4 regions of the Pseudomonas sp. AK-TSAG1-1 genome follow, and region 2 is predicted to be linked to each of the others. Evidence: predicted binding sites of a transcription regulator. Region 2 holds the regulator's gene; each other region holds the start of a gene.
The links. The regulator FliA, encoded in region 2, starts transcription of late flagellar genes. The targets are predictions, from matches to a motif close to CTAAAGTTTNNNNNNNNNNNGCCGNTAA.
Positions count from the first base shown of each region.

Region 1 (5,848 bases), 2.0 Mb from region 2:
ACGCCGCATCAGCGGAAACGATCAACCTCGGAGCGCAGATCGGCGGCCAGCTTCTCCAGTTCCTTGGCGGTGACCGCCAGATTGGAAACCACTTCGCGCTGCTCACTGTTGGCCAGTGCGATGCTCTGCAAATTACTGCTGAGCAACGTCGCCGTGCTGCTCTGCTCCTGCGTCGCCGTAGTGATCGCCGCAAACTGCTGCCCTGCCGAACGGCTCTGCTCATCAATCCGCGCCAGCGCCGAGGCCACGTTGGCATTGCGCGACAGGCCTTCCTGCATCAGCAGATTGCCCTGCTCCATGGTGCTGATGGCGTTGCCGGTTTCCTGCTGGATGCTGTGGATCATCCCGGAGATTTCGTCGGTCGCCTGACGGGTACGCGACGCCAGGTTGCGCACCTCGTCAGCCACCACGGCAAAACCACGGCCCTGCTCACCGGCGCGGGCCGCTTCAATGGCCGCATTGAGGGCCAGCAGGTTGGTCTGTTCGGCAATCGAGGTGATCACACTGACGATGCCGCCGATTTCCTGGGAACGCTGACCGAGGGTGTTGATCACGCTAGCGGTGGTGTTCAGCGCACCAGCGATTTGCTCCAGCGAGGAAGAGGCTTCTTCCATCGAGGTGCGCCCGATCTGGGTCTGCTGGGCATTTTCCTGCGCCAGACGCTGGGTGTTGCCCATGTTGTCGGCGATGTTCAGCGAGGTGGCGCTGAACTCTTCCACCGCACCGGCCATGCTGGTGATCTCGCCCGACTGCTGCTCCATGCCCTCGTACGCGCCACCGGACAACCCGGACAGCGCCTGGGCACGGCTGTTGACCTCTTCCGAGGAGCGGCGAATATGCTCGACCATGGTCGACAGCGCCTGGCTCATCTGGTTGAACGCGCGGGACAACTGGCCGATTTCGTCGTTGCTCGACACATTCAGGCGCACGCTCAGTTCGCCGGCGCCCAAGGCTTCGGCCTGACGTACCAGATCGCCCAGCGGTTGCAGCTTGCTACGCAGCAGCCACATCGCCGCGCCCACCGCGATCAGCATCGCCAGCAGACTGCCGATGGCCAGTTGCGTGCCGACACTCCAGGTCACGGCGCGAATCTCGGATTTCGGCATGCTAGCCACCACCGACCACGGCCCGCCGTCGAACGGTACGGCGATGCTGTAGAAGTCTTCGGCGGTGTCGCTCCAGAACTCGCCTTTACCCGGTTTCCTGGCCAGACCGTTGATCACCGGCACTGCCTGATCCGGTGCCTGCACACCCGCTGGCGCAACCAGCCATTTGTTTTGCTCATCCAACAGCGCCAGCGAGCCGCTCTGACCGATGCGGAAACGCTTGAGGTTGTCGAACTGGGCGTTCTGCGCATCGGTGTAGTCGAAACCGACGAACAACACCGCAATCACCTTGCCGCTGCCGTCGCGCACCGGGGTGTATTGGGTCATGTAGGAACGATCGAACAGCAAGGCGCGACCGACATAGCCCTGTCCCGCCATCAACTTCGCATAGGCCGGGTGCGCATGGTCGAGCAAGGTGCCGATGGCGCGCGTGCCATCCTGTTTGGTCAGCGAGGTGCTGACCCGCACGAAGTCTTCGCCGCTGCGCACAAACAGCGTGGCGACACCGGCGGTCATTTGCTTGAACTCGTCGACTTCCTTGAAGTTGTTGTTCAGCACTTCGCTGCCCAGATGCAGGCCCGGCGTCTGGGTACCGGCAACCGTCACCGGCTCATCCGCGTGAATGCTCAGGCCCGCGCTGAAGCGTTTCTCGAACAATCCGCTCAGGCGCTGCGTACTTTCGCGCAGCGTGCCGTGGAAGGTACTCAACTGATCGGCCAGCAGCCGCGCCTCACTGGCGAGGTGTTCTTCACGGGTGGCGAGGTTGGCGGTATCCAGCGAACGCAGGGCGAACACCGTACTGCCACTGATGACGATCGCAAGGATCACAGCGAGCGCGAGGCCCAGCTGCGAGGCGATCCGGGCGCGAGGTTGAGACATGGACAGCTCCTGGCCGAGCCACCGGATCCTCCCTGATCGCAGCATCTGCTCGGAAATTTTCTAATATGGGGGGTGAAATCGTGGAAACCGGCACGACGGTCCCACCTGCTCATTTTCGGCGGTAAAAGCGAATACTTGAGTAAACAGCGGGGTTATGGCGCAAGGCCGGCATTGTGGCGGCTCGAACGTTTCAGCTCAAGCGCTCGACCACCGGCAGCGCCATCGCGCGCACTTCGCCTTGCAGGAAGTCGCTGAGGCGGCGCAAACGCTCACCTCCCGGCCGGGTCTTCGGCCACACCAGGTAATAATTCAGCCCGCTGGCGACGGCGGTCGGCCACGGCAGGCTCAAGCGCCCTTGCGCCACATCCTCGGCAACCATCAGCAGATCGCCCATCGACACACCGTAACCGCGCGCCGCCGCGATCATCCCCAGTTCAAGGGTATCGAACACCTGTCCGCCCTTGAGCGAGACCTGATCGGACAGCCCCATGTGCTCCAGCCAACTGCGCCAGTCACGCCGATCCGGGGTCGGGTGCAGCAACTCGGTGGCGGCCAGGCGCGCGACATCCCAGGGTTGATCGTTCAGCAGGTTCGGTGCACCGACCGGAATCAGCTCTTCGGGAAACAGCAGGCTGGCCTCCCAATCCGGCGGGAAATGCCCGTCACTGAGCAGCACCGCGCAGTCGAAAGGCTCGTTGTTGAAGTCGACCGAGTCCACGTCCATCCAGGCACTGGTCAGTTGCACCTCGTTGCCCGGTTGCAGATGACGGAAGCGGCTGAGCCGCGCCAGCAGCCAGCGCATGGTCAGGGTCGACGGTGCTTTCATGCGCAGGATGTCGTCTTCGGCGCGCAAGGTGTTGCAGGCGCGCTCAAGCGCAGCAAAGCCGTCGCGAATCCCCGGCAACAGCATCCGGGCGGACTCGGTGAGTTGCAGGTTGCGTCCGCTGCGATGAAACAGCTTGCAGGCAAAATGCTCTTCAAGCGTACGAATGTGCCGACTCACCGCGCTCTGGGTGATCGACAGTTCCTCAGCGGCGCGGGTGAACGAACTGTGCCGCGCTGCCGCTTCGAATGCGCGCAGGGCATACAAGGGAGGAAGACGACGAGACATATACCAAGCTCCAGTAGCGGGATGCAGCCAACCTGGCAGAATCCGTTCATGATGAGTTTTAATCATGCCACCCATCCTTTTTATCCCTTTGTGCAAACGCTGCCAAGCGCCGAGAATCGACGGTCCCCTGTTCCCTCTTTCAATGAGTGGTGATGACCATGCAGCATCCTGTGCGTACCGAACTCTGGGCCATCCTGCGGCTGGCGGGGCCGTTGATTGCTTCACAGTTGGCGCACATGCTGATGGTGCTGACCGACACCTTGATGATGGCGCGATTGAGCCCTGAAGCGTTGGCCGGTGGCGGGCTAGGGGCTGCGAGCTATTCGTTCGTGTCGATTTTCTGCATCGGCGTGATCGCGGCGGTCGGCACCCTGGTGGCGATTCGCAAGGGGGCCGGCGACATTATCGGCGCCGCACGCCTGACTCAGGCCGGGTTGTGGCTGGCGTGGCTGATGGCGCTCGGCGCTGCGCTGCTGCTGTGGAACCTCAAACCGGTGTTGCTGCTGTTCGGCCAGACCGAAACCAACGTCAACGCCGCCGGGCAGTTCCTGATTGCCCTGCCGTTCGCCCTGCCCGGCTACCTGAGCTTCATGGCCCTGCGCGGCTTCACCAGCGCGATTGGTCGGGCGACGCCGGTGATGGTCATCAGCCTTGGCGGCACCGTCGCCAACTTCCTGCTGAATTACGCGCTGATCACCGGCATGTTCGGCCTGCCGAAATTGGGCCTGACGGGCATCGGCCTGGTCACGGCGATTGTCGCCAACTGCATGGCGCTGGCGCTGGCCTGGCACATCCGTCGGCATCCGGCCTACGACGCTTATCCGTTGCGCGCGGGCCTGTCGCGGCCGAATCGCCAGTACCTCAAAGAGCTGTGGCGTCTCGGTCTGCCAATCGGCGGCACCTATGCAGTAGAAGTCGGCTTGTTCGCCTTCGCCGCGCTGTGCATGGGCACCATGGGCAGCACGCAACTGGGCGCACACCAGATCGCCCTGCAGATCGTTTCGGTGGCGTTCATGGTGCCGGCGGGGATGTCCTACGCGATCACCATGCGCGTTGGCCAGCATTACGGCGCCGGGCAACTGGGCGATGCGCGGATGTCCGGGCGGGTCGGCATCGTATTCGGCGCGGTAGTGATGTTGGGTTTTGCAATGGTGTTCTGGTTGCTGCCGAACCAGTTGGTCGGCCTGTTTCTGGACCATGACGACCCGGCGTTTGCCGAGGTGATTCGTCTGGCCGTGAGCCTGCTGGCCGTGGCGGCGTGGTTCGAGTTGTTTGACGGCACGCAGACCATCGCCATGGGTTGCATTCGCGGGCTCAAGGATGCCAAGACCACGTTCCTGGTCGGCCTTGGTTGCTATTGGCTGATCGGCGCGCCAGCGGCGTGGTGGATGGCGTTCCACTTGAACTGGGGGCCGACCGGCGTGTGGTGGGGGCTGGCGCTGGGCCTGGCGTGTGCGGCGGTGAGCCTGACGCTGGCGTTTGAATGGAAGATGAAGCGGATGATTCGGCTGGAGCCGGCGCCATCAAATCAATACACCGTCGCCCAGCCTGACTGAGTACCCTTGTAGGAGTGAGCCTGCTCGCGATGGCGGTGTATCAGACCAATCATCATTGCCTGACACACCGCCATCGCGAGCAGGCTCACTCCTACAAGGGATAGGTGTTTAGCTGACGATTTCCAGGGCTGGTTGCTGGCTTGAGCCGAACGTCAGGTACTCCACCAACTCCGCCAACGGCAACGGCCGGCTGATCAGATAGCCCTGCACCTGATCACAGCCAAAGCCGCGCAGTAGTTCCAGTTGCTCCGGCGTCTCGACCCCTTCCGCCACCACTTCCAGGTGCAGGTTGTGCGCGAGGTTGATCATCGCGTGCACCAGTTTGCGGTTCTCTTCGCGCTGTTCCATGCCACCAACGAAGCTCTTGTCGATCTTCAGCAAGGTGATCGGCAGGCTGTTGAGGTGCACGAACGATGAAAACCCGGTGCCGAAGTCGTCCAGCGAGAAACGCACGCCGAGGCGGCCGAGGGCGTCCATGGTCTGCTTGACCAGATCGCTGCGGCGCATCACGGCGGTCTCGGTCAGCTCGAACTCCAGCCACTGCGCCTCGACCCCTCGCTCAGCGATCAACCGGCTCAATGTCGGTAACAGCTGACTGTCCTGAAACTGGCGGAACGACAGGTTGATCGCCATGTGCAGCGCTGGCAGGCCTCGCTCGCGCAAGGCCTGCATGTCACGCAGGGCCCGGGAAATCACCCAGTAACCCAGTGGCACGATCAACCCGCTCTGTTCGGCCAGCGGCACGAATTCGCTCGGCGGCAGCAGACCCCGCTCGCCATGACGCCAGCGCACCAGCGCTTCGAGGCCGACAATCTGGCCGTCCTCAAGATTAAGCCGTGGCTGGTAATGCAACTCCAGCTCATCGCGACGCAAAGCCCTGCGCAGCTCGCTTTCGAGGTCGGCCATGCTCCGCGCATTGCGGTTGATGCGTTCGTTGAAGATGTGGAAGGTGCAGCCCTGGGTGCTCTTGGCCTGCTGCATGGCGATGTGCGCATGCCACATCAGCGGGTCGGCGCCACCTTGTGCGCGGGCGTGGGCGATGCCAAGGCTGGAGCCGATCAACAGGCTTTCGCCATCGACCCAATACGGTTCGGACAAGGCTTCAGTGATGCGTTCGGCCATCCACTCGGCGCGTTGCGGCGCACGCCGGGTGTCGATCAGCAGGGCAAACTCGTCGCTGCCCAGGCGCGCCAGTT
Region 1 is NZ_CM165965.1:6,047,776-6,053,623, forward strand. It holds gene AC1UK9_RS27505 (methyl-accepting chemotaxis protein) at 9-1,985, opposite strand; gene AC1UK9_RS27510 (LysR substrate-binding domain-containing protein) at 2,176-3,096, opposite strand; gene AC1UK9_RS27515 (NorM family multidrug efflux MATE transporter) at 3,255-4,652, shown strand; gene AC1UK9_RS27520 (putative bifunctional diguanylate cyclase/phosphodiesterase) at 4,761-5,848, opposite strand, start outside.
Region 1: AC1UK9_RS27505 (methyl-accepting chemotaxis protein) is a predicted target of FliA. The motif match lies at 2,098-2,125, and genes of this name have one in related genera.

Region 2 (5,848 bases):
CAAGCGCGTGGTGCTGATCGATACCGCCGGCCTGCAGGCCAGCGATCCGGCCCTGCGCATGCAGCTCGAAAGCCTGGCCGGTCGCGGCATCCGTTCAAAAAATTATCTGGTCCTGGCAACCACCAGCCAGAAACAGGTTCTAACCGCCGCTTATCACAGTTACAAGCGTTGCGGGCTTGCCGGGTGCATCCTGACTAAACTGGATGAGACAGCAAGCCTGGGCGAAGTGTTGAGCCTGGCAATCAGTCATGAACTGCCGGTCGCGTACCTGACCGATGGCCCACGGATTCCGGATGATCTGCATCTGCCGCGCCGCCATCAACTGGTCAGCCGCGCCGTCAGCGTGCAAATGCAGGAAGAACCCAGCGAAGAAGCCATGGCTGACATGTTCGCTGATATCTACCACAGCCCGACCAAGCAGGTTGGCTGAGGTAATGAACCGTTTTTGTACCTACATCGATGGTCTGCCATGCATTGTTCCGGTTGAGAACGCGCAGCCAGTAATGTGGCCTCCGTCTATGCAAGACAAGGTAAAGAAATAACATGGGCAGCATGCATCCCGTACAGGTGATCGCGGTGACCGGCGGCAAAGGTGGCGTCGGCAAGACTAACGTGTCAGTGAACTTGTCTCTGGCGTTGGCAGAGCTTGGCCGTCGGGTCATGCTGCTGGACGCCGACCTGGGGCTGGCGAACGTCGACGTTCTGCTGGGACTGACTCCCAAACGTACCCTGGCCGACGTGATCGAAGGTCGCTGCGAGCTGCGCGACGTGCTGTTGCAAGGTCCCGGCGGGATCCGCATCGTGCCGGCCGCCTCCGGCACCCAGAGCATGGTTCACCTGAGTCCGGCGCAACATGCCGGTCTGATTCAGGCCTTCAGCGACATCGGCGACAACCTCGATGTGCTGGTGATCGACACCGCTGCAGGCATTGGTGACTCGGTAGTCAGCTTTGTCCGCGCAGCCCAGGAAGTGTTGCTGGTGGTCTGCGACGAGCCGACTTCGATCACCGATGCCTACGCGTTGATCAAACTGCTCAATCGCGACTACGGCATGAACCGCTTCCGCGTCCTCGCCAACATGGCGCAGAGCCCGCAGGAAGGGCGCAACCTGTTCGCCAAGTTGACCAAGGTCACGGATCGCTTCCTCGATGTCGCCTTACAATACGTCGGCGCGGTGCCGTACGACGAAAGCGTGCGCAAGGCAGTGCAGAAGCAGCGAGCGGTCTATGAAGCCTTTCCGCGTTCCAAGTGCGCGCTGGCGTTCAAGGCGATCGCGCAGAAGGTCGATACCTGGCCGCTGCCTGCCAACCCGCGCGGTCACCTTGAGTTTTTCGTCGAGCGCCTCGTGCAGCAAACGGCAGGGCCTGTGTTATGACCGCCAGCGGTATGAATTACTACAAGAAGTCGGCACGTGACGCGCAGTACGAGTTGATCGAGCGTTACGCGCCACTGGTCAAGCGCATTGCCTATCACCTGCTGGCGCGCTTGCCGGCGAGTGTGCAGGTCGAAGATCTGATTCAGGCCGGGATGATCGGCCTGCTCGAAGTCTCGACCAAATATGACGCCAGCAAGGGCGCCAGTTTCGAAACGTACGCGGGCATTCGAATCCGCGGTGCGATGCTCGATGAAGTGCGCAAAGGTGATTGGGCGCCACGCTCGGTTCACCGCAACACCCGTATGGTCAGTGACGCAATTCGGGCAATTGAAGCTAAAACCGGCCGTGATGCTAAAGATCACGAGGTTGCGGCCGAACTCCAATTGAGTCTCGACGATTACTACGGGATTTTGAATGACACGCTGGGCAGCCGGCTGTTCAGTTTCGACGACCTGTTGCAGGACGGCGAACACGAAGGGCTGCACGAGGATGGCGCCAGTGCTCATCTTGAGCCGTCACGCGATCTGGAAGATGAACGCTTCCAGGCCGCGCTGGCGGACGCGATTGCCAATTTGCCGGAGCGTGAGCGACTGGTGTTGGCGCTGTACTACGACGAAGAGCTGAACCTCAAGGAGATCGGTGAAGTCCTTGGCGTCAGTGAATCGCGGGTCAGCCAGTTACACAGCCAGTGCGCGGCCCGCTTGCGGGGGCGTTTGGGGGAGTGGCGAGCGCGCTGAAGGCAGTGTGGGGACACTGCGAACGAGGCTGGTGCGGTGATGAACGGCACCGGTCTTGCTCTGTTGTGCTCCAGACAGTCATCGAGTGCTTTGCCGGATTGATTGAAATGGCGCGTCCAGGTGCTGGGCGCGTTTAAGACTGCTTGGAGGTCGAATTGGACAAGAACATGAAAATCCTCATCGTTGATGACTTCTCAACGATGCGGCGGATCATCAAGAACCTGCTGCGTGATCTGGGGTTCACCAACACCGTCGAGGCCGACGATGGCACGACTGCCATTCCGGTGCTCAACAGCGGAAGCATCGACTTTCTGGTAACGGACTGGAACATGCCGGGCATGACCGGTATCGACCTGCTGCGCCACGTGCGTGCCGATGAAAAACTCAAGCACCTGCCCGTGCTGATGGTGACTGCAGAAGCCAAGCGCGAGCAGATCATCGAGGCCGCTCAGGCCGGTGTGAACGGCTACGTGGTCAAACCTTTCACGGCTCAGGCGCTGAAAGAAAAAATCGAGAAGATTTTCGAACGCATCGGCTGATGAACGCGCGGGGGAGCTATGGAGCATAACGAATCTTCACAGGGCGATTTCGAATCGACCCTGAAAAAACACGCGGTCGAACTGGTCGAGAGCCTTGAAAAAGGCAGGTTCGGCGACGCTGTGCAACTGATCCATGAGCTCAATCAGACCCGTGACCGCGGCCTGTATCAGGAAGTGGGCAAGCTCACACGCGAACTGCACAGTGCGATCGTCAACTTCCAGATCGATCCGCACATGCCGCAGGCCGAGGAAGTGTCGCAAATCACCGACGCCACCGAACGCCTGGGCTATGTGGTCAAGCTGACCGAAGCCGCGGCCAACCGCACCATGGATCTGGTGGAAAGCGCCACCCCGGTCGTCAATGGCCTGGCTGAGGAAGCCCAGGCCCTGAGCACCGACTGGGGCCGTTTCATGCGCCGTGAGGTCGGGGCCGAAGAGTTCCGCGAGCTGGCGCGCCGGGTCGACGGTTTTCTGTCGCGCAGCAGCACGGGCAACCGTGCGGTGTCGAGCAACCTTAACGACATCCTGCTGGCTCAGGATTACCAGGACCTTACCGGTCAGGTGATCAAGCGCGTGACCCAACTGGTCACCGAAGTCGAAAGCAATTTGCTCAAACTCGTCCTCATGGCCAGTCAGGTGGACCGCTTTGCGGGCATCGAACACGACCGCGCCGCGATGCTTGCAGAAAAAGATCCACAAAAACATCTCTCGCAGGGTGAAGGTCCGCAGATTCATGCCGATAAACGAGAAGACGTTGTGTCCGGTCAGGACGATGTGGACGATTTGTTATCCAGCCTTGGATTCTAGAGTTTTGGAATTTTAGGTTTTTTGGGTTTTTAGACCTGTAGGAGCACCCCATTAATGAGCTTCGGCGCCGATGAAGAGATCCTTCAGGATTTCCTGGTTGAGGCCGGCGAGATTCTTGAGCAACTGTCCGAACAACTGGTCGAGCTGGAAAGCCGTCCGGATGACGCAGATCTGCTCAACGCAATTTTTCGCGGTTTCCACACTGTAAAAGGGGGCGCCGGCTTCCTTCAGCTCAACGAGCTGGTGGAGTGCTGTCACATCGCCGAAAACGTGTTCGACATCCTGCGCAAGGGTGAGCGTCGCGTTGATGCAGAACTGATGGACGTTGTCCTCGAAGCACTGGACGCGGTGAACAGCATGTTCAGCGAAGTCCGTGAACGTGCACCGATCACGGCGGCCACCCCGGAACTGCTGGCCGCGCTGGCACGTCTGGCCGAGCCGCAATCGGCCGACGAAGCTCCGGCTTCGCCGGTGGCCGAGATGATCGAAGAGCTGGTCGTCGAAGGCGATTCGAGCGATTCGGGCGACATCACCGATAACGAATTTGAACAGCTGCTGGATTCGCTGAACGCCGTCAAGGCTGAAGCCGAAGCCCCGGCCGCTGCTGCACCTGCGCAAACTGCCAATGAGGCAGCCAGCGATGAAATCACTGACGCTGAATTCGAGTCGTTGCTCGATCAGTTGCACGGCAAAGGCCAGTTCGCGGCGGACGCCGTTGCACCGACGGCGGCTGCTCCTGCGGCTCCGGCTGCGGGCGACAGCTCCGACATCACCGACGACGAATTCGAAGCGCTACTCGACCAGTTGCACGGCAAGGGCAACTTTGCCGTTGAAGCACTCGAGTCGGCGATCGCCTCGGCACCGGCTGCACCTGCCGCTCCGGTGGCCGCTGCGGCCGGTAGCGACTTGATCAGCGATCACGAGTTCGAATCGCTGCTCGACGAGTTGCACGGCAAAGGCAAGTTCACCGACGTCGGCGCTGCCGCTACAGGCACCGCTGCTGCCGTTTCGACGCCAGCTGCCAAGGCACCGGCCGCTCCGGCTGCTGCGCCGAAGGCTGCGCCCAAGCCTGAGCCGAAAGCCGAAGCTGCAAAACCGGCTGCCGCTGCCGCCCCGGCTCCGGCCCGCGCCGCCGCTGCACCGCCAGCGGAAAAACCGGCGAGCGAAGCCGAGACCACCGTGCGGGTCGACACCGCGCGTCTCGACGAAATCATGAACATGGTTGGCGAGCTGGTACTGGTGCGTAACCGTCTGGTGCGCCTGGGTCTCAACAGCGGCGACGAAGCCATGTCCAAGGCCGTGTCGAACCTCGATGTGGTCACAGCTGACCTGCAGACCGCGGTGATGAAGACCCGGATGCAGCCGATCAAGAAGGTCTTCGGGCGCTTCCCGCGTCTGGTTCGCGACCTCGCGCGTCAGCTCAAGAAAGAGATCAATCTGGAACTGGTGGGTGAAGAAACCGACCTCGACAAAAACCTTGTCGAGGCGCTGGCCGACCCGCTGGTCCACTTGGTGCGCAACGCTGTCGACCACGGCATCGAGTCACCGGAAGAACGTGAAGCCTCGGGCAAGGCCCGTGGCGGTCGTGTTGTTCTGGCCGCCGAGCAGGAAGGCGACCACATTCTGTTGTCGATCTCCGACGACGGCAAAGGCATGGACCCGAACGTCCTGCGTTCGATCGCGGTAAAACGCGGTGTGATGGACAAGGATGCGGCCGATCGCCTGAGCGACACCGAGTGCTACAACCTGATTTTTGCCCCGGGCTTCTCGACCAAGACCGAGATCTCCGACGTGTCCGGCCGCGGTGTCGGCATGGACGTGGTGAAGACCAAGATTTCCCAGCTCAACGGTTCGATCAACATCTACTCGACCAAGGGCCAGGGCTCGAAGATCGTCATCAAGGTGCCGCTGACGCTTGCGATCATGCCGACCCTGATGGTGATGCTCGGCAATCAGGCGTTTGCGTTCCCGTTGGTCAACGTCAACGAAATCTTCCACCTCGACCTGTCGACCACCAACGTCGTGGACGGTCAGGAAGTGGTGATCGTGCGGGACAAGGCGCTGCCATTGTTCTACCTCAAGCGCTGGCTGGTCAGCTCCGCCGCTCACGAAGAGCAGCGCGAAGGCCACGTGGTGATCCTTTCGGTGGGCACCCAGCGGATCGGCTTCGTCGTCGATCAACTGGTCGGCCAGGAAGAAGTGGTTATCAAGCCATTGGGCAAAATGCTTCAGGGCACTCCGGGCATGTCCGGCGCCACCATCACCGGTGACGGCCGCATCGCTCTGATCCTCGATGTTCCAAGCATGCTCAAGCGTTACGCCGCACGGCGTATTTGAATCCGGGGCAGCGGGGCTACAACGTCCCGCTGCGCCTAATGGAGTGTTTATGGC
Region 2 is NZ_CM165965.1:1,801,898-1,807,745, forward strand. It holds gene flhF (flagellar biosynthesis GTPase FlhF) at 1-430, shown strand, start outside; gene fleN (flagellar synthesis regulator FleN) at 544-1,374, shown strand; gene fliA (RNA polymerase sigma factor FliA) at 1,371-2,111, shown strand; gene AC1UK9_RS08245 (chemotaxis response regulator CheY) at 2,279-2,650, shown strand; gene AC1UK9_RS08250 (protein phosphatase CheZ) at 2,669-3,457, shown strand; gene AC1UK9_RS08255 (chemotaxis protein CheA) at 3,512-5,794, shown strand; gene AC1UK9_RS08260 (protein-glutamate methylesterase/protein-glutamine glutaminase) at 5,844-5,848, shown strand, end outside.

Region 3 (5,848 bases), 1.6 Mb from region 2:
GATGTGCAGCAGTTTCATGTGGAATCTCCTGGAAAGAATCGCCGGCGGCGACGGAATGGAGACAATCCTACGGAAGAAACCAATAGCTGATTAGCCGCCGACAATGCGATAGTTCGTCCCACTGATAGAACGGTGGACTTTTCATGCAGGATCTTAACGATCTCTACTATTTCGCCAAGGTCGTCGAGGCCGGTGGCTTCGCGGCGGCCGGGCGTTTGCTGGGCATTCCCAAATCACGCTTGTCACGGCGCATTGCCGAACTCGAAGAGCGTCTGGGCGCCCGCCTGCTGCAACGCACCACCCGCCAACTGAACCTGACCGCTGTCGGTGAGCGTTACCTGCGCCACTGTCAGGCGATGTTGCTCGAAGCGGAAATGGCCGACGAAGCGGTCGCGAGCATGTCCAGCGAGCCGCGCGGCCGCTTGCGTGTGTCGTGCCCGACCGGCCTGGCGCGAGAAATGTTGCCATGGGTGATCAGCGAATTCCTCGGCAAATTCCCTCAGGTGCAACTGGAGGTGGTGCTGCTCAATCGCCGGGTGGATCTGGTCGCTGAAGGGTTCGACGTGGCACTGCGCGTGCGGGAACTCGGCGATGAAGATCCGTTGCTGGTAACCCGCCGTTTGCGCCAGGCGCAAATGGTGGTGGTTGCCAGCCCGACATTTGTCGAAGGCAAAACAATCAGCCACCCGCAGGACCTGAAGAACCTGCCGGTGCTCGGCGCGCTGGAAGCCGACCGTATGGTGCACGTACGCTTGCTCGATCAACAGGGCAACAGTGTCGAACTGAACATGGAAGCGCGGCTGGGCATCGATGACTTCATCGTACGCAAGGCCTGTGTGCTGGCCGGCCAGGGCTTTACCCTGCTGCCGATGATGTATTGCGAAGCCGATCTCGAAAGTGGCGCGCTGGTGCAATTGCTGCCCGAGTGGTCGTTGCCTGGCGGCTGGTTGCAGGCGGTGTATCCGCATCGGCGCGGGGTGATGCCAGCGGTGCGGGCGTGGATCGACCATCTGGTCGAATCGTTCAATGCGTGTGGGGAGCGACTGTTATGACCAAGGGAAAAATGAACGAAGCGGATGTCGCCGCCTTCTGCCTGGCCTTGCCGGGCGCGCAGGAGGATTACAAATGGGGGGGCGTGCGGGTGTTTTCGATCGCCGGCAACAAGATGTTCGCCTTGCAGGGGCTGCGCGGGGATTCGTTGGCATTCAAGGTCGACAAGGATCTGTTTCTCGGCCATTGCGATCGCCCGGGCATTCAACCGGCGCCTTATCTGGCGCGGGCGCAGTGGATCATCATGCATCCGCCCTACCCGCTGGGCGCCGAGGAGCTGCAAGGATTGCTGACGCGATCGCATCAGTTGGTGGTGAGCAAGCTGCCGAAGAAAACCCAGGTTGGATTACTGCTTTGACACCATCTCTGTAGGAGTGAGCGTGCTCGCGATGGCGTCGTATCTGTCAAAGAGATGTCGACTGATACACCGCTATCGCGAGCAGGCTCACTCCTGCAGGGGATTTGTGGTGCTTTAGAACAGTGAAAGCAGGTTCGAGCCGATAAACAGCTGATCGATCCAGAACACCTGGTGCAATGCCACGATCGCCCAGAACAGCATCTGAAATGACACCTTGCGCGTCTTGTGACGGAACACCTGTTGGGCAATCAACGCGCCGGGCCAGCCGCCCGCCAGTTCCAGTGCGTGCAGGATGTTCTCCGGGGTGCGCCAGGCATCGGCGCGCGCCTTGCGCTTGTCCGCCCAGTACATGAAGAACGTCAAGACGCTGACCACACCGTAGGCGGTCAGTGGCACCAGCGAGATCCCGCGCAGCCACATCGACAGCGAGCCGAATGCCGGCAATGCGCAGACGATCAGCAACACCGCCAGTTTCAGTTTCAAATGCTGAATGCCGCCACCGGACGGGCGTCCGTCCGGGCGACGCGCGCGTGAATCACTCATGCCTTGGCCGCCGACCAGTCCACCCAGCCGAACTGCCAGGTCGCCAGAATCACCAGTCCGAAGACAATCCGGTACCAGGCGAACGCTGCGTAGCTGTGGCTGGCAATGAACTTGAGCAGACCGCGCACGGCGATCATCGCGAAGATGAACGCGGTGATGAAACCGATGGCGAACACCGGGAAGTCTGCCGGCACGAACAGATGACGATATTTGTAACCGGAATACACCGCCGCACCGACCATGGTCGGCATGGCCAGGAAGAACGAGAACTCGGTCGCAGTCTTGCGCGACAGGCCGAACAGCAGACCACCGATGATCGTCGAGCCGGAGCGCGAGGTGCCAGGAATCATCGCCAGGCACTGGGCGAACCCGACTTTCAGCGCGTCCTTCCAGGTGATCTCGTCCACGGTTTCGGCATGTACCTCATGCTGCCGGCGTTCGGCCCACAACATGATCACCCCGCCGATTACCAGCGCGGTCGCAACGGTGATCGGGTTGAACAGGTATTGGTGGATCAGATCGGCAAATATCACCCCCAACACCACTGCCGGCAGAAAGGCGATCAGCAGATTGGCAGTGAAGCGCCGCGCACTCGGCTGGGTCGGCAAGCCCATCACCACGTCGAGAATCTTGCGACGAAATTCCCAGACCACCGCCAGGATCGCGCCGAGCTGGATGATGATGTTGAACGCCATGGCCCGTTCGCCGCCGAAGTCGAGCAGGTCGGCAACAATGATCTGGTGTCCGGTACTGGAAATGGGCAAAAACTCCGTCAGCCCCTCTACAACTCCAAGAATCAGTGCCTGCAAGGCGGTCCAAAGATCCATCAATCCCCCAAAGAGCGATGCACGCCGGCATGCCCCGATAATATTTTTCTAACGTTCACTGCGTTCAGCGTAGCTGTTTGTTGCTGTACCGATTCCGCGCGCACAGGATCCACACGAAACGGTCAAAATTCCGTGAAATATCAACTTGGATTCAGGTTTTCATGCGCGGGGCCGAAATCCTAACAGACAAGCCTTAATAGTGCTGCGGCGTTATACGACTTGGGTCGCGTATGCCCGACCACCGAAACGTGGTTGGATGCTGGCGTTGATTTATTACAAGAAAAAGAAATCGGAGTGACAGCGTTATGAACAGCTTGCGCAGTGTGTCGATCAGCCGACGCTTGTGGCTCATCTTGGTTGTGGCCGTGGTCATGCTGTTGACCTTGGGTGTGTTGATGCTCAAGCAGATCCACGATGACCTGTACCACGCCAAGGCGCAGAAAACCCAGCATGTGGTGCAGACCGCCAGCGGCCTGCTGACCTACTACCACGACCTGGAAACCACCGGCACCCTCACCCGCGACGCCGCGCAGAAGCAGGCGCTGACCGCCATCCGTGGCCTGCGCTACGACCAGAGCGACTACTTCTGGATCAACGACCTCACGCCCGTGATGGTCATGCACCCGACCAATCCCAAGCTTGAGGGCCAGAACCTCTCGGCGATCCGCGATCCGGACGGTTTCGCGGTGTTCAACGAAATGGTTGCGATCGCCAAAAGCCAGGGCGCAGGCATGGTCGATTACCGTTGGCCCAAGCCCGGCGCCAGCGAGCCGGTGGCGAAGACCTCCTACGTCAAACTGTTCGAACCGTGGGGCTGGGTGCTCGGGTCCGGCGTCTATATCGATGATGTGCAGAGCGAGTTTCGCGGCCAGGTGATCAAGGCGACGGTGATCGGTCTGGCGATTGCCGTGATCATGGCCCTGCTGGTGATTTTGATTGCCCGCAGTATCGTGCGCCCGCTGCAGGAAACCGTGAACGCCATGGCCAACATCGCCAGCGGCGAAAGCGACCTGACCCGCAGCCTCGACACTCACGGCCAGGACGAAGTCACGCAACTGGCCCATCACTTCAATGCCTTTACCGCCAAATTGCGCCGGGTCATCGGTGACTTGCAGGTCTCGGCCAGCGCACTGGGCCAGTCGTCCAGCGAACTGGGCAACGATGCCACCCAGGCCCAGCAACGCAGCCAGCAGCAATCGCAGCAGATGGAGCTGGTGGCGACCGCGATCAATGAAGTGACCTACGGCGTGCAGGATGTAGCGAAGAATGCCGAGCACGCCGCCGCTGAAATGCGCGACGCCGAAGCTCAGGCGCAACAGGGCCAGATCAACATCGACGGCAGCCTGCAACAGATCGACAAGTTGTCCGGAACCATTGATCAGGCGGTCGAAGTGATTCGCACGCTGGCGGCGGAAAGCACGCAGATCGGCAGTGTGCTGGAAGTGATTCGTTCGATTGCCGAGCAAACCAACCTGCTGGCGCTCAACGCAGCCATCGAAGCGGCGCGCGCCGGTGAACAGGGTCGGGGTTTTGCGGTGGTGGCCGACGAGGTTCGCCTGTTGGCACAGCGCACGCAAAAGTCGACGGCGGAAATCCAGGCCATGATCGAACGCCTGCAGAATCACTCCGAAGCGGCGGTGAAGGTCATCGGCGACAGCAGCAAGGCTTCGCAACTGACCATCGAACAGGCCGGCCTCGCGGGCGCCAGCCTGAATGCCATCGGCCAGGCGCTGCGCAATCTCAACGGCCTGAACGCCTCGATTGCCAGCGCCACGCTGCAACAGGCGCATGTGGTCGAGGACATCAACCAGAACGTCACCCAGGCGGCCGGCCTGTCCCACAGCACGGCGCTGGCGGCGGAACAGTCGAGTGCAGCGAGCGTCAAGCTTGGGCAGTTGAGTGAGCAGTTGAACCAGTTGTTGCGTCAGTTCCGTGTCTAAACCGTAACCTGTGGGAGCGAGCCTGCTCGCGAAGGCGTCGTGTCAGTCAGTGAATCAGGTGACTGATACACCGCTTTCGCGAGCAGGCTCGCTCCCACAGGTTAATCGGTTCCGTCAAAATCGGTAACAGGCTCGTTCCCACAGGTTTTTGGGTACAATCCGCTCCCTCCTCAACTCCCTCCAAGGAAGCCACATGTCCGGGCTTGAACTGTTTGCCGCCGCCCTCGGCGTGATCGCCGTCTGGCTGACGGTCAAACAGAATCCGTGGTGCTGGCCGATCGGCCTGGTCATGGTGTTGCTGTACAGCTGGATCTTCTATGACGTGAAGCTGTATTCGGACATGTTGCTGCAAGTGATCTACGCCGCACTGCAAGTTTACGGCTGGTGGCAATGGACCCGTGCCGGAACAATGCACGACGGGCGCGACGTCACGCGTCTGGACCGGCGCTCGATCCTGCTCGGCCTGAGCGCGGGCGCCCTCGGCAGTCTGCTGCTCGGCGCGGCCATGGCGCACTGGACCGACGCCGCACAGCCGTGGCTCGATGCCGCACTGACGGCGTTCAGCCTCGTCGCGCAATTGTGGATGGCGCAGAAGCGCCTGCAATGCTGGGCGCTGTGGTTCGTGCTGGACGTGATTTTCGTCGGTCTGTTTCTTTATAAGGGGCTTTACCTCACCGCCGCGCTGTATGCCCTGTTCACCCTGATTGCGGTGCAAGGCTGGCGTGAATGGCGCGCCGATCCGGCGTTGCAGCCATGAAGGTCGTGGTCCTGACCGGCCCGGAGTCCACGGGCAAGAGCTGGCTGGCGGCCGGCCTTCAGGCACACTTTGGTGGTTTGCGGGTGGATGAATACGTGCGCTGGTTCATCGAACAGAATCCGCGCGATACCTGCCTCAACGACATCCCCGACATCGCCCGAGGGCAGTTGCAGTGGGAAGATCAGGCCCGGGCGCAGCGCCCCGAACTACTGATTCTCGACACCCACCTGCTGAGCAATATCCTCTGGAGCCAGACCCTGTTTGGCGCCTGCCCGGCATGGCTGGAACCCGAACTGCTGGCGCGGCATTACGACCTGCACCTGGTGTTGTCGCCGGAGCAGATCGACTGGACCGACGATGGCCAGCGTTGCCA
Region 3 is NZ_CM165965.1:3,382,372-3,388,219, forward strand. It holds gene AC1UK9_RS14930 (FMN-dependent NADH-azoreductase) at 1-18, opposite strand, end outside; gene AC1UK9_RS14935 (LysR substrate-binding domain-containing protein) at 144-1,052, shown strand; gene AC1UK9_RS14940 (MmcQ/YjbR family DNA-binding protein) at 1,049-1,408, shown strand; gene AC1UK9_RS14945 (DUF1294 domain-containing protein) at 1,523-1,951, opposite strand; gene AC1UK9_RS14950 (undecaprenyl-diphosphate phosphatase) at 1,948-2,778, opposite strand; gene AC1UK9_RS14955 (methyl-accepting chemotaxis protein) at 3,084-4,718, shown strand; gene pnuC (nicotinamide riboside transporter PnuC) at 4,912-5,475, shown strand; gene AC1UK9_RS14965 (AAA family ATPase) at 5,472-5,848, shown strand, end outside.
Region 3: AC1UK9_RS14955 (methyl-accepting chemotaxis protein) is a predicted target of FliA. The motif match lies at 2,929-2,956, and genes of this name have one in related genera.

Region 4 (5,848 bases), 1.3 Mb from region 2:
GGCGGAATCGACTTTTACGGTAGAGAACTCCGCCTGATAAAAGCTGCGCGATAATTCGCCCGACGCGCCTCAGCCGGCGCGTCGAACCGAAAAAAAACGCTATCAATTTAATCGGAACCCACCCATCTGCCGCGCCAGATCATCCGCCAGTCTCTGCAACATCTGGCAGTCTTCGCGACAAGCCCTGACCTCCCCCGCCGTCGCCCGCGCCAGGTCGGAAATCCCCTGCACATTGCGGTTGATCTCTTCAGTCACCGCCGACTGCTCTTCCGTCGCCGTCGCCACCTGATGATTCATGTCGCTGATGCGCTCGACCTGCCCGGTAATGGCCGTCAATGAAGCGCCAGTACGCTGGCTCGACTCAACCCCGGTCCCCGTCGCGGCCTGACCTGTACGCATCGACGACACGGCGTTTTCTGCGCCCTGCTTGAGGCTGCCGATCATCTGCTGAATCTCGTCGGTGGACGCTTGGGTCCTGCGCGCCAAGGTGCGCACTTCATCGGCCACCACAGCGAACCCGCGCCCCATGTCCCCGGCCCGCGCCGCTTCGATGGCGGCGTTGAGTGCCAGCAGGTTGGTCTGCTCGGACACCCCGCGAATCACCGCCAGCACCGAGTCGATCGATGCCACCTGATGCGCCAACTCACCGACCGCGCCAGCCGCCACGCCAATCTCATCGGACATGCTTTCGATATGACGGATCGAGCCACCGACCACTTCCCGCGCCTGCAGCGCTTCGTCCCGTGCGGTTTGTGAGGCAAGTGCGGCGTTGCCGGCGTTCTGTGCGATCTCCTGCACGGTCAGGCCCATTTCATGCACCGCCGTGGCGACCATATCGGTCATTTCCTGCTGACGGCCGGAACGCTCGGCGGTGTTTTCCACCACTCTGGCCACTTGGCCGACAGCGGTGCGCAGACGTTCGCTGGTGGTCAGCACCTCACCGATCATCCCGCGCTGGCTGTCGAGGAATCGGTTAAAGCCCCGGGCCAGATCGCCCAGCTCATCGGCGCGGCTGGAATCTAACCGATGGGTCAAATCTCCACCGCCGCTACCGATTGCTACCAGCGCGGCTGTTACCTGACGAATCGGCCGCACCAAACCTTGCGCCAGCCACACCACCAAGGCGAGGCACACCAGCGCCACCGCCAGACCGATGCCGCCACTCATCCACATCGCTTTGCGGGCTTCGGCATAGATCTGCGACTGCGGCACTTCGGCCACCAGGGTCCAGCCAAGATCGCGCAACGGCAGGCTGAAGACGAGGAAGTCTTCGCCGTCCCTTTGGAAGCTGCTGTTCACGGCAACTTTTTGACCCAAGACGTTTTGCGCAGCGCTGGCGCCGATCTGCTCGCTCAAGGTGCGCTTGCCGCTGTATTGCGCTTCAGGATGAACCTGGATCAAACCGTCAGAACGCACGAGATAGACCTTGCCGCGCTCACCGAAGCTGAAGTTGTGGATCAGCTCCGACAGCTCTTTCATGCTCAGGCCAAGCCCTGCCACGCCGACCACTTTGCCCGCCTGCTCGACCTTCAGATCGATGAACAGCGCCAATTCTCCGGTAGCACCGTCGTTGTCGATATTCAGGGTGCGGGGCTGGTTGCTGTCGAGGAAGGAATAGAACCAGGCATCGGCCGGCTTGGCGCGGCTGAGAGTGCGGTCCAGGCCTTTTTCGGTGACGTAGTGATTGGATTCGGCGCCGATGATCAATGCGGTGAAGGCTTTATGTTCGGCGCGGATACCTTCCAGATACTGCGCGAAGGCCGCCGTTTTTCCGCTGTCTTCACCCGAGGCCAGCCAGTCGCGCACCATCGTGTTGCTGGCGATGTCCTTGGCGGCGGTCAGTGGCTGAACGAGGATGCGTTCGATGTCATTGCGCGTCGCTTCGATGCTCGACGGCAGCGCTTGTTCGACCAGATAGCTCTGGGCGAGGCGGTTGACCACCAGGGTATAAATGCCAACCACGATCAGGATGCTGAACAGCAGGGCGGTGCCCATGCTGAGAATCAGCTGCCATTGAATACTGCGTCGCCACAACTGCATGGAGCACCCCCAAAGAATAAGTGGCCGAAACAATGCAACAGCCGTGCCGATTGTATACAACTCAATCGACAATCTATTCTTTGGTTGTGCGCAACCCCATCAACCCTGATTGATGGTCTTGGCGATGGTTTCGACCGTGGCGCTGACTTGCTCTTGGTAACGGTCGAGTTCTTCCTGGTGCTGCTTCTTCATTTCGATCTGCTGCGAGCACAGATTCATGGCTGCCAGCACCAGCAAGCGGTCACCGATCAGCGTCGGGTATTTGCGTTTGGTGTCGGCCAGTGCGGCCTTGAGCATCAGTGCGGCGTCCAGCAGGGTCTGTTCTTCCCCGGCCGGTGCCTTGATCGAATAGTCCTCCCCGAGAATGGAGATGACTTTTACCCCTGCGGTGCCGTGGTTCATGCGCTGACAGGACCTGCGTTGACGCGATCAACCAGGGCCTGGATGCGCGCTGCGGTGGCGCCGTGCTTCTCTTCCTGTTCCATCAGGCTCAGTTGCAGGCTTTCGTTTTCATCCTTGGCCTGGGCCAGTTCCGTGGACAGGGTCTGGTTGGTTTGCGTGAGGGTCTGGTTCTGTTGCACCAGGTCGCTGACGAGCTGTTCCAATTGGCTGAGGGATGCTTCCAACATTTTGATCTTCCAGGCGTTTTTCAAAGGGCGCGTACGATAAAGAAAAGTCACTGCGGATGCCAGGGTTAAACCGGCGCAAGGCCTTGATTTTCCTGGCGGCCGACCGTTCTTGCGAGTTTTAAAGACTGCGATCTGCCGATCTGGTTCCTGCACTTCGTCGCCCAGGCCCTTATGCGACAAATACGCACACTGCCTCAAGACTTTAGTCGTATGACCGATAAGTCATCCATACAGCAGTCTCAGCCCGCATGGATGCGGCCCTTTTTGGTATCACGCCATGTCCCTTCGCAATATGAATATCGCCCCCCGGGCGTTCACCGGTTTCGCCCTGATCGGCGGCCTGATGCTGATCCTCGGCGTGTTCGCCTTGAACCAGATGAGCAAAATCCGCGGCGCTGCCGAGAACATCACCACCAGCAGTGTGCCGAGCATCAAGAACCTCGACGAGTTCACGCAACTGACCCTGCGCCTGCGGGTGCTGTCGTACCGTTTGCTGGTCAACCGTGAAGCGGACGTGCAGCAGAAAACCGTCGAGCTGCTGGAGATGCGCAACCAGCAGATCCGCGCCGCCCAAACCGCCTATGAGCCGCTGATCGTCAGCCCGCAGGAGCGCGCCGCGTACGATCAGTACGTGCAGTTGCTCGGCCAGTACCGCCAGATCGAAGACCGGATGAAAAGCCTGTCGCGCAACAATCAGGTGGACGAGTTGCGCAACCTGCTGAACACCCAGTTGCTCGACAACTCCGAGGCGATGAACAGCGTGCTCAACCGCCTGATGCAAATCAATGGCCAGCAGATCAGCGAAACCAACCAACAGGCCGCCGAGCAATACTCCTCGGCATTCAATCTGGTGGTCACCCTGCTGGTCGTCGCCACTGGCCTGACGTTCCTGTTCGCCTGGCTGCTGACCCTCAGCATCACCAAGCCGATCTCGAAAGCGCTGGACGCGGCGGAAACCATTGCCGAAGGCAACCTGACCCAGCCGATCCACGTTGACGGCACCGACGAAGCCGGGCGCCTGCTGGCGGCCATGGCCAAGATGCAATCGAAACTGCGCGACACCCTGCAGCGCATCTCCGGCTCCGCCACCCAGCTGGCTTCCGCTGCCGAAGAGCTGAACAGCGTCACCGACGAAAGCGCCCGTGGCCTGACCCAGCAGAACAACGAAATCGAACAGGCCGCCACCGCCGTCAACGAAATGACCAGTGCCGTGGAAGAAGTCGCACGCAATGCGGTAAGCACTTCGGAAGCCTCGAAGAACGCCACCACTTCGGCGGGCGACGGCCGTGACCTGGTACAGGAAACCGTCAGCGCCATCGAACGCATGAGCGCCGATGTGCAGAGCACTGCGACCCTGATCGGTGATCTGGCGAACGAATCCCGTGACATCGGCAAGGTGCTAGACGTGATTCGCGGCCTGGCCGATCAGACCAACCTGCTGGCCCTCAACGCAGCGATCGAAGCGGCACGTGCCGGTGAAGCCGGGCGCGGTTTTGCCGTGGTGGCGGACGAAGTCCGTGCCCTGGCACACCGCACCCAGCAGTCGACCAGCGAAATCGAGCGGATGATCGGCAGCATCCAGAGCGGCACCGAACACGCCGTGGATTCGATGCGCAACAGCACCGAGCGCGCCGAATCGACGCTGAACATCGCCCGTGGCGCCGGTCTGTCGCTGGACACCATCAACACCGCGATCGTTGAAATCAACGAGCGCAACCTGGTGATCGCCAGCGCTGCCGAAGAGCAGGCACAAGTGGCCCGCGAAGTGGATCGCAACCTGGTGAACATTCGCGACCTGTCGGTGCAGTCGGCCACCGGCGCGAATCAGACCAGTGCGGCGAGCAACGAGCTGTCGCGCCTGGCGCTGGATCTGAACAATATGGTTGGGCGGTTCAGCCTTTGATCTAAAAGCAAGATCAAGAGCGCCCCCTCACCCCAACCCTCTCCCCCTAAAGGGGGCGAGGGGGAAAGGGAGCAGATCTTCGTGCTTTTCAAAACCTGAGTTCGACTCGCTATTTCAGGTCGATGTAACTCGAGAGAGCCACTCGGTCAGTCCCCTCTCCCCCCGGGAGAGGGCCAGGGTGAGGGCAGCGATCTCAAGCCGAACCCAAATCTGCGTCCCCCACTGAAAAACCTTTTTGACAGCATCACATTTCAACAGGTTAGAATCGCTGGCACGCAGACTGCATGGTCAGTTTGTGCCCGTCTTTACGCTTCTGGAGTACTGCCTTTGAATGCGACGACCATCAACAGCCTGTTCTTGATCGGCGCGTTGCTGGTAGGTGCGAGCATTCTTGTCAGCTCACTTTCTTCCCGTCTCGGCATCCCCATTCTGGTGATCATTCTCGCGGTTGGCATGACCGCCGGGGTCGATGGCGGCGGGATCATTTTCGATAACTATCCCACGGCCTACCTGGTCGGCAACCTCGCACTCGCAGTGATCCTGCTCGACGGTGGCTTGCGCACCCGGGTCTCGAGTTTCCGCGTGGCCTTGTGGCCGGCGCTGTCGCTGGCGACGGTCGGGGTGCTGATCACCACCGGGCTGACCGGCATGGCCGCTGCGTGGCTGCTCGACCTGAACCTGATCCAGGGCCTGCTGATCGGCGCTATCGTCGGCTCCACCGACGCCGCAGCAGTGTTCTCGCTGCTCGGCGGCAAAGGCCTCAACGAACGGGTGACCGCCAGCCTGGAAATCGAGTCCGGCAGCAACGACCCGATGGCGGTGTTCCTCACCGTGACCCTGATCGACATGCTCGCCAGCGGCCAGACCGGCCTGCACTGGAGCCTGTTGACCCACCTGATCCGCGAGTTCGGCATCGGCGGCGTGATCGGTCTGGGCGGCGGCTGGCTGATGCTGCAACTGGTCAACCGGATCAACCTTGCCACCGGCCTCTATCCGATTCTGGTGATCGCCGGCGGCCTGGTGGTGTTCGCCCTGACCAATGCCCTGCACGGCAGCGGCTTCCTCGCCGTTTACCTGTGCGGTCTGGTGATCGGCAACCGTCCGGTGCGCAGTCGTCACGGCATCCTGCACATGCTCGACGGCATGGCGTGGCTGGCACAGATCGGCATGTTCCTCGTGCTGGGGCTGCTGGTCACCCCGCATGACCTGCTGCCGATCGCCCTGCCCGCCCTCGGCCTGGCACTGTGGATGATTCTGTTCGCCCGGCCGCTGTCGG
Region 4 is NZ_CM165965.1:548,914-554,761, reverse strand. It holds gene AC1UK9_RS02470 (hypothetical protein) at 1-54, shown strand, start outside; gene AC1UK9_RS02465 (methyl-accepting chemotaxis protein) at 103-2,040, opposite strand; gene AC1UK9_RS02460 (cell division protein ZapA) at 2,140-2,442, opposite strand; gene AC1UK9_RS02455 (hypothetical protein) at 2,439-2,669, opposite strand; gene AC1UK9_RS02450 (methyl-accepting chemotaxis protein) at 2,947-4,572, shown strand; gene AC1UK9_RS02445 (potassium/proton antiporter) at 4,900-5,848, shown strand, end outside.
Region 4: AC1UK9_RS02450 (methyl-accepting chemotaxis protein) is a predicted target of FliA. The motif match lies at 2,863-2,890, and genes of this name have one in related genera.